Regions from separate parts of the Salinicola sp. CR57 genome, predicted to be linked through region 2. Evidence: predicted binding sites of a transcription regulator. Region 2 holds the regulator's gene; each other region holds the start of a gene.
The links. The regulator sigma-54, encoded in region 2, starts transcription at its own class of promoters, with help from an activator protein. The targets are predictions, from matches to a motif close to TGGCACNNNNNTTGCTNT.
Positions count from the first base shown of each region.

Region 1: the regulator sigma-54 is predicted to act here: its motif matches at 3,141-3,158, upstream of rutA (pyrimidine utilization protein A).
Region 3: the regulator sigma-54 is predicted to act here: its motif matches at 2,645-2,662, upstream of DOM56_RS01365 (P-II family nitrogen regulator).

Region 1 is NZ_PZJL01000006.1:131,410-136,938, reverse strand. It holds gene rutD (pyrimidine utilization protein D) at 1-731, opposite strand, end outside; gene rutC (pyrimidine utilization protein C) at 775-1,161, opposite strand; gene rutB (pyrimidine utilization protein B) at 1,212-1,964, opposite strand; gene rutA (pyrimidine utilization protein A) at 1,961-3,064, opposite strand; gene rutR (HTH-type transcriptional regulator RutR) at 3,456-4,112, shown strand; gene DOM56_RS10645 (malonic semialdehyde reductase) at 4,138-4,728, opposite strand; gene DOM56_RS10640 (methionine ABC transporter ATP-binding protein) at 5,087-5,529, shown strand, end outside.
Region 2 is NZ_PZJL01000009.1:2,716-8,244, forward strand. It holds gene rapZ (RNase adapter RapZ) at 1-452, opposite strand, end outside; gene ptsN (PTS IIA-like nitrogen regulatory protein PtsN) at 456-935, opposite strand; gene raiA (ribosome-associated translation inhibitor RaiA) at 945-1,253, opposite strand; gene DOM56_RS14530 (RNA polymerase factor sigma-54) at 1,373-2,800, opposite strand; gene lptB (LPS export ABC transporter ATP-binding protein) at 2,940-3,665, opposite strand; gene lptA (lipopolysaccharide transport periplasmic protein LptA) at 3,758-4,288, opposite strand; gene lptC (LPS export ABC transporter periplasmic protein LptC) at 4,285-4,881, opposite strand; gene DOM56_RS14550 (KpsF/GutQ family sugar-phosphate isomerase) at 4,977-5,529, opposite strand, start outside.
Region 3 is NZ_PZJL01000001.1:292,517-298,045, reverse strand. It holds gene DOM56_RS01380 (ferredoxin--NADP reductase) at 1-348, shown strand, start outside; gene glnK (P-II family nitrogen regulator) at 484-822, opposite strand; gene DOM56_RS01370 (ammonium transporter) at 991-2,241, opposite strand; gene DOM56_RS01365 (P-II family nitrogen regulator) at 2,267-2,605, opposite strand; gene DOM56_RS01360 (accessory factor UbiK family protein) at 2,873-3,199, shown strand; gene DOM56_RS01355 (YifB family Mg chelatase-like AAA ATPase) at 3,376-4,896, shown strand; gene DOM56_RS01350 (aminotransferase class I/II-fold pyridoxal phosphate-dependent enzyme) at 4,910-5,529, opposite strand, start outside.

The sequences.
Region 1 (5,529 bases), on a different contig from region 2:
GGCACGGTCACCGTCAGACCGTGTCCGCCGTAGTCGAACATCTCCAGACGCGCATGAGGCAGCGCCCGAGCGAGACGTTCGGAGCGCAGGTACGGCACCAGCAGATCGTCCCGCGCGGCGATCACCAGCGTCGGCGCCTGGATTTCACCCAGTCGCGCGTCGATATCGAAGCGCGACAGCGCGCCGATACGCGCCAGCACGTTGTTCTCCCCCGGAAAATGCTTTAGCGCATGGGCCTCTTCCGCCAGCAGTCGATCATGGTTCGCCGAGAGCCAGTCCGCCGGGTAGAGAAACAGCGGCTGCGCGTGCAGATAAGGTTGCACGCCGCACTTCTCGAGCAGCGCGATACGCACGCGGAAACAGCGCTCGCTCTGCACGTCGACTCGGCTCCAGCCATTGATCACGATCAGCCGATGGAGACGAGCGGGCGCCAGCAGGGCCATCTGGAGCCCCACCAGGCCGCCCAGCGCGTGCCCCATGAAATCGACCCGTTCGATACCCAGACCGTCCAGCAGCGCCAGCGCCTCCCGCGCCATGTCGTCGATGGCGTAGCCGGCCGGCAGCTCGGCGGCGCTGTTGCCGGTGCCCAGATGGTCGTAGATCACCACCCGGTGGGTGGCCTCGAGCGCGGCCAGCTGCGGCTCCCAGAAACGGCCGGCGCCACCCAGTCCGGCGGAGAGCAGAATCGTCGGCGCGTCGGGATCATCGCGTCCCAGAATTTCGTGGTGCATGGTCAGGCCTATGGTCAGCACGGCAGTGGAGAGTGACTTCGCTTCATCGGGGCAGATGGGCCACCGAGGCGATCTCGATCAGTGCGTCCGGCTTCACCAGACCGCACTGAATGCAGTAGCGCGCCGGCTTTTCACCGGGAAAGAACTCCGCGTAGACCGCGTTGATCGCCGCATAGTCGTCCCAGTCGCGCAGGAAGATCGAGTTGAAGGTGATGTCGTCCATACTGCCGCCGGCGGTCTCGACCACGCTTCGGATCAGCTCCAGCACGTGACGGGTCTGGGCCTCGGCGTCACCGACGTGAACCACGTTGTTGTCCTTGTCGAACGGCAGCGTGCCGGAGACGTACAGAATGTTGTCGGCCTGACTGCCTGGCACGAATGGCGCCAGCGGTACACCGGAGCCGGCGGGAATCACACTGGTCTTGGGCATGGTTACGATCCTGTTGTCGAAAGGGAGGGAGCGGGAGTCGTGCCAATCGGTTAGGTCGAGGCATGGTTGGCGCAAGCAGCTTCGAAGGCGTCCACGGAGGAAACCCAGCCGAAGAAAGTCTCGATATTGAAGATGGCGGCGCTCTGCGCCGCCGGTGGGCCGGCCTGATAGGTGGCGTCTTCCAGCACGGTGCCGAAGTACTCGAGAAAGAAGCCATCCCGCAGCGTCGACTCGACGCAGACATTGGTCGCGATGCCGGTGAACAGCAGATGGTGAATGCCCCGCGAACGCAGGATGCTATCCAGCGGCGTGTTGAAGAAGCCGCTGTAGCGGGGTTTGGGCAGCACGATGTCGCCGGTCTGGGGCTTCAGTGCGTCCACCAACGCATAATCCCAGCCCCCCTTGGCCAGCAGCTTGCCGTGAAGTTCCGGGCGCTGGCGCATGGTCTTGAGCGCGTTGGACTTGTGCCAGTTGGGAGAGCCCGGCCCGCCCGCTTCGACATAGGCCGCGTCCCAGCCGTTCTGAAAGAAGATCACCGTGATCCCCGCGGCCCGGGCGATGCGAATCGCGCTGGCGATACGCTCGATCACGGGCCCGGTCGCCGAGACATCGAAGCCGGCCAGATCGAGATAACCGCCCGGCGTGGCATAGGCGTTCTGCATGTCGACGACGATCAGCGCGGTTTCGGCGCGGGGCATGGCGATCGCCTCGGGGCGGCCGGCCAGCACGATCTCGTCGGCGGCGGCCACGCTGCCGCGCCGGACGACAGGCGGGGAAGCGACGGTAGACTCGAGTTCGCTCATGCCAGCGCCTCCGGTACCGGCGTCGCCGCACCGGCCACGCCCACCCGCGTTTTCATCAGCGGCTGCACCCGCTCACCAAATGTATCGAGCCCCTGGAGGAAGTCGTCGAACGTCAACATCACGCCGCCGACCCCCTCCACCGTGTCGATCTCGTCGAGCATGCGCGCCACGTTCTCGTAGGAACCGACCAGCGTGCCCATATTGAAATTGACCGCCGAGGTCGGATCGGTCATCTGGCGCACGTTGGTATCCTTGCCGGAGCTCTTGTCCTGGCTGCCTTGGTCGGCCATCCAATCCAGCGCCTCCTGATCGGCACCCGCCTTGTAGTGCTCCCAGCGTGCCATGGCAGCGTCGTCGGTCTCGTCGGCGATCACCATGAACAGCACATAGCAGGCGACCTGACGACCCGTCTCTTCGCCGGCAGCCGCGAGACGCTCGGCCGTTGCCGCAAACGCGGTCGGGGTATTCAACCCCTTGCCGAAGCAGAAGCTGTAGTCGGCGTGCTTGGCGGTGAACGCCATCCCGGCACTCGACTGTCCGGCGCAGACCATCTTCACGCCCTTTTCCGGACGCGGGCTCAGCCGGCAGTCCTCCATCTGGAAGAACTCGCCCTCGAGATCGCTGTGCCCCGTTTCCAGCAGCTCCCGCAGTACCGTGGCGTACTCGTCGAGATAGGTGTAGCGCTTGGCGAAATAGTCATCGCCCGGCCATAGCCCCATCTGACTGTATTCCGGCTTCTGCCAGCCGGTCACCAGGTTGATGCCGAAACGCCCCGGCGCGATCGAGTCGATGGTCGCGGCCATCCGCGCGGTGATGGCCGGAGGCATCACCAGCGTCGCCGCGGTGGCGTAGAGGTCGATCTTCGAGGTGACCGCGGCGAGCCCCGCCATGAGGGTGAAGGATTCCAGGGCATGCTCCCAGAACTCGGTCTTGCCGCCGAAACCGCGCAGCTTGATCATCGACAGCGCAAACTCGAAGCCGTAACCCTCGGCCTTCTGCGTCACCGCCTTGTTGAGCTCGAAGGTCGGCAGGTACTGCGGCGCGTTTTCGGAAATCAGCCAGCCGTTGTTGCCGATGGGAATGAAGACGCCTAGTTGCATGAGCCACCTCGTCGTCGTATCGGAGCGAGTTGTCGGCCATCGCGGCACTGCGATGCTGCCGACGCCTGACCAATCCTTTACAACCGACGTGCCAACCCGAGCTTATCCATCCGCTTTCAAGAGCTTGCCGGCCACAGACGACAAGCCACCGGACCAATTGGTCTGGAAAGGATCTCGGAATGCGCGACCATGATGCGGGACGCGTGGCGCCCGCGCCGTTTCAGTGCACGTGAGGAGGCCATTTCGCGCGTGAACCGGGAACATCGGGTAGATGACGCTAGCGACCTGGGGCGTGATAAAATCCCGGTCCCTTACGACCGCTCTCACATACGCAGCCGCGACATGCCAGCGAAATCCCGATGGCCGGTCGCGGGATTCACGAAGGTTGATCATGACGTCCATCACCCCCGCAGCCCCGACCGGCCATCGCGCCGCCGCCAGCGAAGCCCGCAAGCAAAGGATTCGGGATGCGGCCCTGGCGCTGTTCTCGCAGTTCGGCCTGCGCGGCGCGAGCCTGGACGCCATTGCCGATCAGGCCGGCGTCTCCAAGACCAACCTGCTCTACTATTTTCCGTCCAAGGAGAAGCTCTACGTCGCCGTCCTTCAACAGATCCTGGACACCTGGCTGGAGCCGATACGCGCCCTCGACGCCGAGCAGTCTCCCGAGACCGCCATCGGCGACTACATCCGAATCAAGGTCGAACTGTCGCGGGATCATGTCCAGGCATCCCGGCTGTTCTGCCTGGAGATGATCCAGGGCGCGCCGCTGCTGCGGGAAGATCTGCAGAGCAACCTGCGCCTGCTGGTGGAGGAAAAATCGAGAGTGATCGAGGGCTGGATCGCCCGGGGAAGCTTGCTGCCGGTCGACCCACACCACCTGATATACCTGGTGTGGGGAACCACCCAGCACTATGCCGACTTCGCCGTCCAGATCGAGGCGATTTCCGGCAGAACGCTCGCCGATCCGGCCTTCTTCGACGCGACAGTGGAGAACATCACGCGCATCGTGCTGGGCGGTCTACTCCCCCGGACGAACGCCGACGACTGACTCGCGGCCCATCCGGAGGCCGGCTTCAAGCCAGTTGGCACGCCTCCTCGAATGCCAGCCGTGGCAGTCGTGGCTTGAGACCCGCCTCATCCCCGTAGCCCAGGTTGACCAGCATGTTGGCGGTCCAGTCGGTGCCGGCGAAGAACGCCTGGTCCACCGCCTCGGGATCGAAGCCCGACATCGGCCCGGTATCCAGCCCCATCGCCCGCGCCGCCAGGATCAGATACCCGGCCTGCAGCGAACTGTTGCGTAGCGCCGTCTGCTCGGCAAATGCCTCGCTACCGGTGAACCAGCTACGGGCGTCGGTGTGGGGGAAGAGCGTCGGCAGCTGATCGTAGAAGCGCTTGTCGTAGGCGACGATGACCGTGCAGGGCGCCGTCGCCGTCTTGTCGGCGTTGCCGGCGGAAACGCACGGCAACAGCTTGTCCTTGCCCGCCGTGGAGCGTACGAAGACAAACCGCGCCGGACAGCAATTGGCCGACGTCGGCCCCATCCTGACCATGTCGTAGAGCCTGCGCAGCGTCTCCTCGGTAACATCACGAGGTTGCCACGCACTGTGCGTGCGTGCTGTCCTGAACAACTGATCCAGTACCTGATCGTCCAATGTCTGCATCATCTGTCATCTCCCGGTGGCCATGCATGAAGGGGTGCCAATAGAAGCCTCGCGCGAGCGACGCTCGCAAGCTCGCCGTGCCCCACCGATACAAGCAATGCCCTGACGGAATGGCAACCTTTAACTGCACGGGGCGTCCCGCCGGTCCGTCTCCCGCCCTGGCCATCGCCAGGTTCTCAAGACGACGGATGCCACCGGCTCCGACGCAGTGAGGTACGCCCCACGACCGCGGTCGCCCCGGCCCCGCGAGATCCGTATACTATCGCGCTCATCGACGCGGGGCCGTTGCCGGTGGTGCACTGAAGTCGCGCCGAACCGCCCCGCCGCCCCGACACCCAGACAGACGCTTTCGACACGCCCAATGATCACACTGGACAACGTTTCCAAAACCTACGGCAGCGGACCCGGGGCCGTGCAGGCGCTGAAAGAGATCGACCTGCAGGTTCCCAAGGGCACGATTCACGGCGTCATCGGCCTCTCGGGCGCCGGCAAGTCGACGCTGATCCGCTGCGTCAACCTGCTCGAGCGCCCGACCGCCGGCCGCGTCGTCATCGACGGGCAGGAGCTGACGGCGATGGATGCCGCCGCGCTGCGCCAGGCACGGCACCAATGCGGCATGATCTTCCAGCATTTCAATCTGCTGACCAATCGCACCGTCTACGACAATGTGGCTCTGCCGCTGGAGCTGATGGGCCAATCGCGCCAGGCCATCCGCGAACGCGTGCTGCCGCTGCTGGACATGACAGGGCTGGCGGACAAGGCAAAGCAGTATCCCGCTCAGCTCTCAGGCGGCCAGAAACAGCG
Region 2 (5,529 bases):
GCCCGGAGATCGTGCACCGAGAGCCCTTGGGTATCGATGACCAGGTCGGCCACGCGGCGAATCGGCGCGAGATAGCTTTGCTCGTGATCGATGGCCTCGGCCAGGGTCATGTCATTGCCGCGGGTCAGCGGGTGACGGCGGCGAGTGGCCGAGTAGCGCTCGAGCAGGATCTTGGCGTCGGCGGTGAGATAGACGACCTGAGTATCGATGCCGCGCTTGCGTACCGCCTCCAGCAGGATGGGGAAACGCTCCAGCGATTCGGGCAGGTTGCGTGCGTCGATGCTGACCGCCACGTTGGGGCGGGAGGGTGGCGCGCTGCGTAGCTCGTCGATCAGCGGTGCCAGCAGGTTGGCCGGGAGGTTGTCGATGGCATAGTAGCCAAGATCCTCGAGCGCCTGCAGCGCGATCGATTTCCCCGAGCCCGAGCGGCCGCTGATGATGACGAGTTGCATCGCTTATCCGTCGTCGCTGTCACGGTGATGGCGGATGGCATCGACGAGCGCGTCATGCAACGCCCGCTGCGAGTCGGCCTGACGCAACTGCTGCCGAACGCTGCTCTGATTCATGATGCCGGCAACTTCCGCCAGCAGCGACAGATGCGCATCATCCGCCTCTTCCGGCACCAGCAGCACGAAAACCAGATCCACCGGCTCGCCGTCGATGGCATCGAAGTCGATGGCGTCTTCCAGGCGCATGAATCCCGCGATCGGCCCTTTGCAATGCGGACTGCGGGCATGGGGGATGGCAACGCCGTTGCCGATCCCCGTGCTACCCAGTCGCTCGCGACCGATCAGGCGGCTGAAGACCTCATGGCTATCCAGACTGGGTGTATTCTGGGCGATGAAGGTGCTGAAGAATTCCAGCAGACGTTTTTTGCTGCCCCCCGTGACCTCGAACAGAGTTCGCTCGGGGGGCAGAATGCTTTCCAGTGTCATCATCAGGCGTCAGCGGGCGCCTGCGCCTTGGGCGCGGGCTTGTGCCTTCTCTTTGTGTTTGACCAGTTGGCGGTCGAGTTTGTCGGCCAGTGAATCGATGGCGGCATACATGTCGGTGTCGCTGGCTTCGGCGTGTAGATCGCCGCCTGCTGCGTGCAGGGTACAGGCTGCCTGCTGGCGTTCCTTCTCGACACTCAGGGTGACCTGGACATTGGTGATGTTGTCGTAGTGACGCTCCAAACGAACGAGTTTCTCTCCGACGTAGTCCCGGAGGGCGTCGGTCAGCTCGACATGGTGGCCGGTAACGTTCACTTGCATGACACACTCCTGTTGCGGCAGATGGCACTTCTGATTGTAACCCTTTTCAGGGGACTGCAAAGGCATCGTGATCGATCTGATTCGGAATGGCGAGTCTTGACTGGTTTCGGAGCCCTGTATCAGGCCAGACGCTTGCGCTCGCTGGAGGACGGAATGCCCATGGCTTCGCGATATTTGGCCACGGTGCGTCTGGCCACGCTGATATCGGACTGGGCCAGCAATTCGACCAGTTTGCTGTCCGACAGCGGCTTGCGAGGGGATTCGTCGCCAATGAATTTCTTGATGCGAGCGCGGATGGCGGTACTCGAATAGCTATCACCTTCGCCGCCCTGGCCGCCGACCTGGCTCGAGAAAAAATATTTCAGCTCGAATACGCCGCGTGGCGTGTGAATGTACTTCTGGGTCGTGACGCGGGAGATCGTCGATTCATGCATGTCGACGCTGCGGGCGATATCGGCCAGGATCAGGGGTTTCATCGCCTCTTCGCCGCGCTCGAGAAACCCGATCTGGCGCGACATGATCTCTCGACCCACCTTGAGCAGGGTATCGTTTCGACTGGAGAGGCTCTTGATCAGCCAGCGGGCTTCCTGCAGGTGCTGGCGCAGGAAGGTGTTGTCATCGCTCTTGTCCGCCCGCTTGATCAGGGCGGCGTAGTCGGGCTGAATGCGCAGGCGCGGCAGGGTTTCGGCATTGAGCTCGATGCGCCAGCCATCGCGAGAGGGCGTGGCAACCAGATCGGGAACCACGTAATCGTCACGACTGGTATCGAAGCGCTGCCCCGGGCGCGGCTCCAGCGTCCGGATCAGGGCGATGACGCTGTCGAGTTCGTTCTCCTCGAGACGCAGGCGACGCTTGAGCAGTCGCCGGTCGTTGCCGGCCAGCGCCTCGAGAAACTGGCGCACCAGGCGCTTGGCCTGGGGTAGCAGCGGCGTGTCGTCGTCCAGTGTGCCGAGTTGAAGCAGCAGGCATTCGCGCAGATTGCGAGCGCCGACGCCGGTCGGATCGAACTGCTGCAGGCGCATGAGCATGTGCTCGAGATCGGCCATGCTGACGCTCTCTCTGCGCTGCTCGCGCAGACTCGTCGCCAGCTCGTCCAGCGAGCCCACCAGGTAGCCGTCGTCGTTGACGGCGTCGATCAGGCACTCCCCGAGCGCGCGCTCGCGCTCGTCGAAATCTCCCATGGCCAGTTGCCAGAGCAGATAATCCTGGAGGGTGGTCACGGCTGCGTTGCGGTCGAAATCCGGCGCTTCTTCGCTGGCGCTACCCGACGAGCTGGCATGGGCGTCCTGGTAGGTATCGCTCCAGTCGCTGTCGAGGGCCAGTTCATCGGGAATGTCACTGGCCCACTCGTCTTCCGTGGCGTCCTGAGTTTCCTGCTCCGAGTAGGGCTCTTCCATCTCCAGCATGGGATTGGATTCGAGCGCCTGCTGGATTTCCTGGCGGAGGTCGAGCGTCGACAGCTGGAGCAGTTGAATGGCCTGCTGGAGCTGAGGCGTCATGGTCAACTGCGTGCCGACCCTGAGTTGCAGCGAGGGCTTCATGGACATGGAGAAACGATCGTCACAATCAACGGTGGAAGGCTTACGTTACTGGCTGCGGTGACGAGATGCAACGTTTCATGCAAGAAACATGCCATCGACGCGGATGCCAGGTATGGCTGCCGATGGCATGACGAGGGAGAGGCGACTACAGGCGGAACTCGTGGCCAAGATAGACCTCGCGGACGCGCTGGTTTTCGAGAATGGCCTGGGGCCGGCCCTCGGCGATGATCTGGCCGTCGCCGACAATGTAGGCATTATCGCAGATGTCGAGCGTCTCGCGCACGTTGTGATCGGTGATCAGGACGCCGATCTCGCGGTCGCGCAGCTGGCGGATGATGCTCTTGATGTCACCGACCGAAATGGGGTCGACACCGGCGAACGGTTCGTCGAGCAGCACGAAGGCCGGCTCGGTGGCCAGGGCGCGGGCGATCTCGACCCGCCGCCGCTCGCCGCCGGACAGGCTCATGCCCAGGTTGTCGCGAATATGATCGACGTGGAAGTCGCCGAGCAGCTGTTCCAGCCGCTCGCGTCGCCCGGCACGATCCAGGTCCTTGCGCGTCTCGAGGATGGCCATGATGTTGTCGGCAACGCTCAGCTTGCGGAAGATCGAGGCTTCCTGCGGCAGATAGCCGATGCCGGCTCGCGCCCGGTCGTGCATCGGGGCGCGGCTGAGATCCATGTCGTCGATATGGACGCTGCCGGCATCGGACTTGACCAGGCCGACGATCATGTAGAAGGAGGTGGTCTTGCCTGCGCCATTCGGCCCCAGCAGGCCGACGATGCTGCCTTGCCGCAGCGTCAGGCTGAAGTCGTGGACGACTCGGCGTCCCTTGTAGCTCTTAGCAAGGTTGGCGGCCGTTAGCGTTTTCATGAATACGATCCTTGTGGCTGCGCGCCGGGTATGGTGTCGGCGATCACGCCCCACGCGGCGGCTCGAGGCCGTGCCGGGTCAGGGTTTGAGCGTTACTGGGACGAGTCACGCGGCGTGAGGGTCATGCGGACGCGGCCGTCGCCGTTCCCGTCGCTGTTCTGGGCGGAGCGGGCCTGGACGCGTCGCGAGTCGAGATAATACTCGACATAGGCACCATCGAAGGTGTCGCCGGCCTGATGAAGTTCCGCGTTACCGATCAGTTCCACGCGTCGTTGGGCCGCGTGATAGACCACGGTGTCGCCCCAGCCCTTGACGATCTCCTGGTCGGGGGACGGCTTCTGTTCGAGGTAGGCGCGCTCGCCGCCGCCGCCCTTGGCGGTGACCAGGCTGACCTGGCCGTTGTTGCCGCGCTGGATGTCGACGCGTGCGGCCTTGAGGTGCATGCTGCCTTGCTGCAGGTCGACGCCACCCGTATAGACTGCAGTACCCTGACGGTCGTCCAGCTCGAGTTGATCGGCGGCGATCTCGATCGGTGAACTGGCATCGCTTTCCAGCGCGATGGTTGGAAAACTGGTGAAACCCAGCGCGGTCAGCACCAGGAGTTGGCCGATTTCTCGCCTCATGATCCTTGATCCTCAGATTGCTGTGGCAGGCGCCCCTGCACGTTGTCGGTCAAACGCATACGATCTTCGTTGATCCAGGCATCGAAGCGATCCCCGCGCATGGTCTGATTATGCTGGCGCAACACGGAGGGCGTGTCACTCCAGGCGTGGGCCTCGCGGTTGTCGTAGTGCAGCGTCTGCGTTTCCAGGCTCCACGCCTGCTCCGGCTGAACCAGACGGGCGTCGCCCTGGAGCGTCAACTGCTCTCCGCTGCGGCTCAGTTGCCCCGTCTGACTGGTCACCTGCCACTGGCGTTGCTGGTCGTCGGTCAGGTAACCGTGGGGCGCCTCGGTGCGGATGATGTCGTCGGAGGGCGTGTGCACCAGGCGTGGCGTTTCCAGTCGCTGATAGGCGCGCCCCCGTTCGTCGAAGCGCGTCATGCTGGCATCCTCGAGATAGTAGTCGGGCTCGCCGACCGTGTTGCCGATGACGGGCTCCTGGCCGTTCTCGCCGCGCTGGTCCAGGTAGGTCAGACCGCCCCCCAGTGCCAGCAGCAGGACCAGCAGGCCGAGGCGGCGCCACCAGGGAGACTGGAATCTGACTGTCTTGGCCACGTTATCTCCTTGTGGTGAGTGTGGTGATCGGGGCCCATGTCCGCCATCGGCTGGAATGGGCTCGAGTTTCGGTGGAGCCGGCGTCGGGCGGGGCCTCAAATGACGCCGCTTCGCAGCAGGTCATGCATGTGGAGGGCGCCGACGGGGGCGCCGTTCTCGACCACCGCCAGTGCGGTAATCCGGTTATCCTCCATGATCCTCACGGCCTCCGCCGCCAGCATGTCGGGCGAGGCCGTCTTGCCGCCGCGGGTCATGACGTCGTCCACGCGCAGCATTGCGAAATCGCCGCGCTGGTCCAGGGTCCGACGCAAATCGCCATCGGTATAGACACCGACCAGCATGCCGCGTTCATCGACGACGCAGGTAAACCCCATCCCCTTGAGGGTCATCTCCAGTAGCGCCTCTCGCAATGGGCTGCCGGTCGGTACGCTGGGGAGGCGGTGACCTTCGTGCATGAGATCCGCGACGCGCAGCAGCAGTCGCTTGCCGAGGGTGCCGCCTGGGTGCGACAGCGCGAAGTCCTCGGCGCTGAATCCCCGCGCTTCCAGCAGCGCCAGCGCCAGCGCATCTCCCATCGCCAGCGCGGCAGTGGTGGAGGAGGTCGGTGCCAGGTCGTGGGGGCAGGCCTCGCGAGAGACGCCGACATCG
Region 3 (5,529 bases), on a different contig from region 2:
GTGCGTACCGTCAGCGAACTGGCCTATGCGGACTTCATCTCCAAGGAGCTGCCGGCACACGAGTACCTGGGCGACGAGATTCGCGACAAGCTGGTCTACTACCCGACGGTGACCCGCGAGGAATTTCATACCATGGGCCGTCTGACCGACCATATCCGCAGTGGCAAGCTGGTCGAGGATACCGGCCTGCCGCCGCTGGATCCGAAACAGGACCGGGCCATGATCTGCGGCAGCCCGGCGATGCTCGAGGAGACCAGCGAGCTGCTCGACGAACTCGGGTTTGCCATCTCGCCGCGCATGGGCGAGCCGGGCGACTACGTCATCGAGCGGGCGTTCGTCGAGAAGTAAGCTCGAAGCGCAAAGCTTGAAGATCGCCGCTCAGCGGCTGTAAGTAAAAGAAACCCCGTCAGGTGACATTTCCGCCTGACGGGGTTTCTCTCGTCTGGATTCAGCAACCGCGGCTTTGCCGCTGCCCGGCGTGGATCAAACGGCGTCCTTACCGGTTTCACCAGTACGAATGCGAATGACCTGCTCCAGCGGCGAGACGAAGATCTTGCCGTCGCCGATCTTGCCGGTATTGGCCACCTTGGTGATGGCATCGATTACCTGGTCGCTCATGCCGTCGTCGACGGCGACTTCCAGCTTGATCTTGGGAAGGAAGTCGACCACGTATTCGGCGCCACGGTAGAGCTCGGTGTGGCCCTTCTGGCGACCGAAGCCCTTGACCTCGGTCACGGTGACGCCCTGCACGCCGATCTCGGACAGAGACTCACGCACGTCGTCCAGCTTGAACGGTTTGATAATGGCGGTAACCAGTTTCATGGAAGTTCTCCTCACGTGCGATAGACGGATGATGTGCGCTCAACGCTTCGAGTGGCCGTTCGAATGCCCGACGACTAGTAGTTTAAGCATACACCGCCGATCGCGGGAATTAAAAAAGGCCCCCCGAAGGGGGCCAGGGGAGCACGCCAGCTCACTCGGTGTGTCGGCTTACTTCTTGCCGACGTTGAATTCAGGATAGGCTTCCATACCGCATTCCGCGATATCGACGCCTTCATATTCTTCTTCTTCGGAGACCCGGATACCCATCACGGCCTTGATGATGCCCCACACCACCAGGCTGGCGATGAAGGTCCAGGCGAAGATGGTCGCGATCCCCAGGAGCTGAGCGCCGAACGTGGCGTCGCCGTTGGATAGCGGTACGGCGAGCAGGCCCCAGATGCCGACGACGCCATGGACCGAGATCGCGCCGACCGGGTCATCGATTTTCACCTTGTCGAGCGTCACGATGGCGATGACCACCAGCAGACCACCGACAGCACCGATCAGCGTTGCGCCAAGGGCAGTGGGGGCCAGCGGTTCGGCGGTGATGGCGACCAGGCCGGCCAGCGCGCCATTCAGCGCCATGGTCAGGTCCGCTTTGCGGAACCACAGCTTGGCCAGGATGATCGCGGCAATGACGCCGCCGGCAGCCGCCGCGTTGGTGTTGACGAAGACCTGAGCAACGGCGTTGGCTTCATCGACATTGGATACCATCAGTTCGGAGCCGCCGTTGAAGCCGAACCAGCCCAGCCACAGGATGAAGGTGCCGAGCGTTGCCAGCGGCAGGTTGGAGCCAGGGATCGCGTAGATGGCGCCGTTCTTGCCGTACTTGCCCTTGCGAGCGCCCAGCAGCAGCACACCGGCGAACGCGGCCGTGGCACCACAGAGGTGGACCACGCCAGAGCCGGCGAAATCCTGGAAACCGGCCGCGTCGAGGAAGCCGCCACCCCATTTCCAGTAGCCCTGAATTGGATAGATGAAGCCGGTCATGACGACTGCGAAGAGCATGAATGCCCACAGTTTCATGCGCTCGGCGACGGCGCCGGAGACGATCGACATTGCCGTGGCAACGAAGACGACCTGGAAGAAGAAGTCGGAGCGTGCGGAGTAGTAGACGTCGCCGCCGCTGGACATCACGTCGTCGACGCTGTTTTCTGCGCCGATCAGGAAGCCGAGGTTGGGCAGGAAGCCACCGCTCTCGCTGGAATACATGATGTGATAGCCCACCAGCAGGTACATGGTGCAGGCAATGGCGTAGAGAACGACGTTCTTGGTCAGGATCTCGGTGGTATTCTTGGCGCGGACCAGTCCCGCCTCGAGCATGGCGAACCCTGCCGCCATCCACATCACCAGGGCGCCCGTCACCAGAAAGTAGAAGGTGTCGAGTGCGTAGGAAAGTTGAACTACTTGATCATTCATTCTTTTGTCTCCTCGTTCCGCGCCGTCAAACGGCGTCGGCCCCGCGTTCCCCGGTACGAATCCGGATCACATCTTCGAGTGGCGTGACGAATAGTTTGCCGTCGCCGATCTTGCCGCTGTTGGCGGCATTGCGGATCGAGTCCAGCACACCATCGACACGATCGTCTTCGACAGCGATCTCGACTTTCACCTTCGGCAGGAAATCGACGACATACTCCGCGCCGCGGTAAAGCTCTGTGTGGCCTTTTTGACGACCGAACCCTTTTACCTCAGTGACGGTGATGCCTTGCACGCCGTTATCGGCCAGCGCTTCGCGCACATCGTCGAGCTTGAAGGGTTTAATGATGGCGGTGATGAGTTTCATCCCTTGTCTCTCCCGTAATCGGCTTGCGCCTTCAGGTGATAGGCAGGACACATGCCATTTGCCGGTGAGGGCAAAAGAATCAATAAGTTGTCGGTGGTCTCGAGTGCGGCCGCTAGCGATGCGTCGCCGCCGAGGCTGGTGGTTGCACCAGAATCACGCAGGCCGGTTTTGTGGCTGCACCTTTTGTGCGCAGGCGTAAAGCCGGGAGTTTGCGTAGACTTGAGTGACGGGTCATCGAAGACATCGGGAAATCAAGGAGACAATTTCATGTCGGCACAGGATCGGTTCGAGCGTCTGACCAGGCAGCTGAGTGACAAGCTTCATGGTGCCTCCCAGGCGCCGGGTGACATCCAGCGCAATGTGCAGGGCGTATTGCGGGGCGCCATGGAGCGTATGGAGATCGTTTCCCGGGAAGATTTCGACATCATGATGGAAGTGCTTCAGCGCACGCGTGAGCGTGTAGAGGCGCTGGAGGAGCAGGTGGCGGCGCTGGAGAACACCCTGCAGAGCGAGCAGGCGGCCCAGCCCCGTGTAGAGCCCAGCACTCCGCCGGGCGACGACACCGATGGCAGCGCCCACGGAACCAAACCCTGACCACGCCGGGGCCGATTCCAGTTGATCCGTGTCGCCGCCGGGCATCCTCGCCCGGCTGGTGGCGGCGATCGAGTTGCGATATCACGTAACATTATGTAGTTGTAGGGCCATGAAGGATGTCGCCCCGGCATCCCCTGGCCTGCGGCGACTGCCCAGGTGCCGACCTGGGAGCTCCCATGACGCTTGCCATCGTGCGCGCCCGCGCCAGCCTCGGACTCGAGGCCCCCGAAGTGCTGATCGAGGTTCATCTGAGTAACGGTTTGCCAGGGTTGACGCTGGTGGGCCTGCCCGAGGCCGCGGTCAAGGAGAGTCGCGAACGGGTTCGCAGCGCGCTCATCAACGCCGGCTTCGAGTTTCCTTCACGTCGCATCACGCTCAACCTGGCGCCTGCCGACCTGCCCAAGGATGGCGGTCGCTTCGATCTCCCCATTGCGCTGGGCATTCTGATGGCGTCCGGCCAGGTTCCCGTCGAGGCGGCCGAACGGCTCGAAGTCGTCGGCGAGCTGGCGCTGGACGGTGCGCTGCGGCCGGTCACGGGCGCACTCCCGACGGCACTTGCCGCGCGGCGCGCAGGCCGGGGGCTTGTCGTTCCGCTTGCCAATGCCGATGAAGCGGCGTTGGCCGAGGGGTGCGAGGTGTTCGCGGCGGGGCATCTTCTCGAGGTTGTGAGCCATTTACTCGGTCGCGAGAAACTCGTTGCGCACCAATTTGGCGCGCCCGTCAACGCTGAGCTGCCCCAGCCGGACATGGCAGATGTCAAAGGGCAGCATCAGGCGCGCCGGGCATTGGAGGTCGCAGCGGCGGGTGGTCACAACCTGTTGCTGGCGGGTCCGCCAGGCACGGGCAAGACCATGCTGGCCAGTCGCCTGGCAGGCATTCTGCCACCGCTGACACAGGATGAGTCGCTCGAGGTGGCGGCGGTGCGGTCGGTGTGCGGGCTGCCGATCATGGAACGCTGGGGGCAGAGGCCGTTTCGCAATCCGCACCACACCTCGAGCAGCGTGGCGCTGGTGGGCGGCGGCTCGCGGCCGCGGCCCGGCGAGATCTCGCTCGCGCACCAAGGCGTGCTGTTTCTGGATGAACTGCCGGAGTTCGACCGCCACGTGCTGGAAGTGCTGCGGGAGCCGATGGAGTCGGCGCAGATCCTGATCTCGCGTGCCAATCATCAGCGCCGTTTCCCGGCCCGCTTTCAGCTCGTCGCGGCGATGAACCCTTGCCCGTGTGGCCATCTCGGCGACCCGCGCCAACGCTGCCACTGCAGCCCCGCCCAGATCCAGCGCTACCAGTCGCGGCTGTCTGGACCGCTGCTGGACCGGATCGACCTGCAGGTCGAGGTGCCGGCGTTGCCGGCCACCCAACTGACCGACCAAACGGCCGGTGAGTCTTCCGCCAGCGTGAGGGAGCGGGTTCTCGCCGCCCGCCGGCGCCAGCAAGCGCGGGGCTATCTCAACGCCCATCTGCCCGGCCCCGAGCTGGAAGCCGCCTGCGCCTTGTCCTCGGATGAGCGGCAGTGGTTCGCCAGCGTGCTGGATCGGCTCAATCTCTCCGCGCGGGCCTATCACCGTGTATTACGGGTGGCGCTGACTCTGGCCGATCTCGGCGGTGAAGCGCGGGTCGGCAAGGCGCAACTGATGGAGGCGATCGGCTATCGCCAGCTGGACCGCATGCTCAAGGCCAACGATCCCATGCGGGCGTGATTCAGAATGCGCCTCACGTCCCGTGCCGCAGGGCCGACGCCAACGTCTCGAGTCTGCCCGGCGCCAGGGCGTCATCCAGCGCGCTGATGCGCAGTAGGTGGCCCAGGGCCGGATGCGCGGGGCGGTGGATTACCGTGCCTTCCCCCAGCAGTTGCCGATGGATCGCGCTGGCGTGCTCGGCGTCGTTCAGGCGCAACGCCACGAAATTGGTCGTGCTGGGGAGCACATCGCCGCCGCATTCTCGCAGCCAGGCACTCAGGGCTTCGCGCCGACTTACCACCGCGGTCACGTGCTCGCGGGTCTCGTCGGGGTGCGCGAGAACGGTCTCCGCGGCCGCCAGGGCCAGCGACGAGACGGCGTAGTGAATCCTCACTTTCAGCAGCATGGCGTGGGTTTCCGACGTGGCGATGGCGTAGCCGACGCGCAACCCGGCCAGCCCGTGGGCCTTGGAGAAGGTGCGCAGGCGTATCACCCCCGGCCACACCGCACTCGCCGCTGGTGCCCAGGCGTCGTCGCGGAAATCATGATAGGCCTCGTCGAGGACCAAGGTGCAGTCGTCGGGGAGGGCGTCGCGAAGCGCCAGCACGTCGGCGTCGTCGTGGAGATGGCCGCTGGGATTGTCGGGGTTGGCGA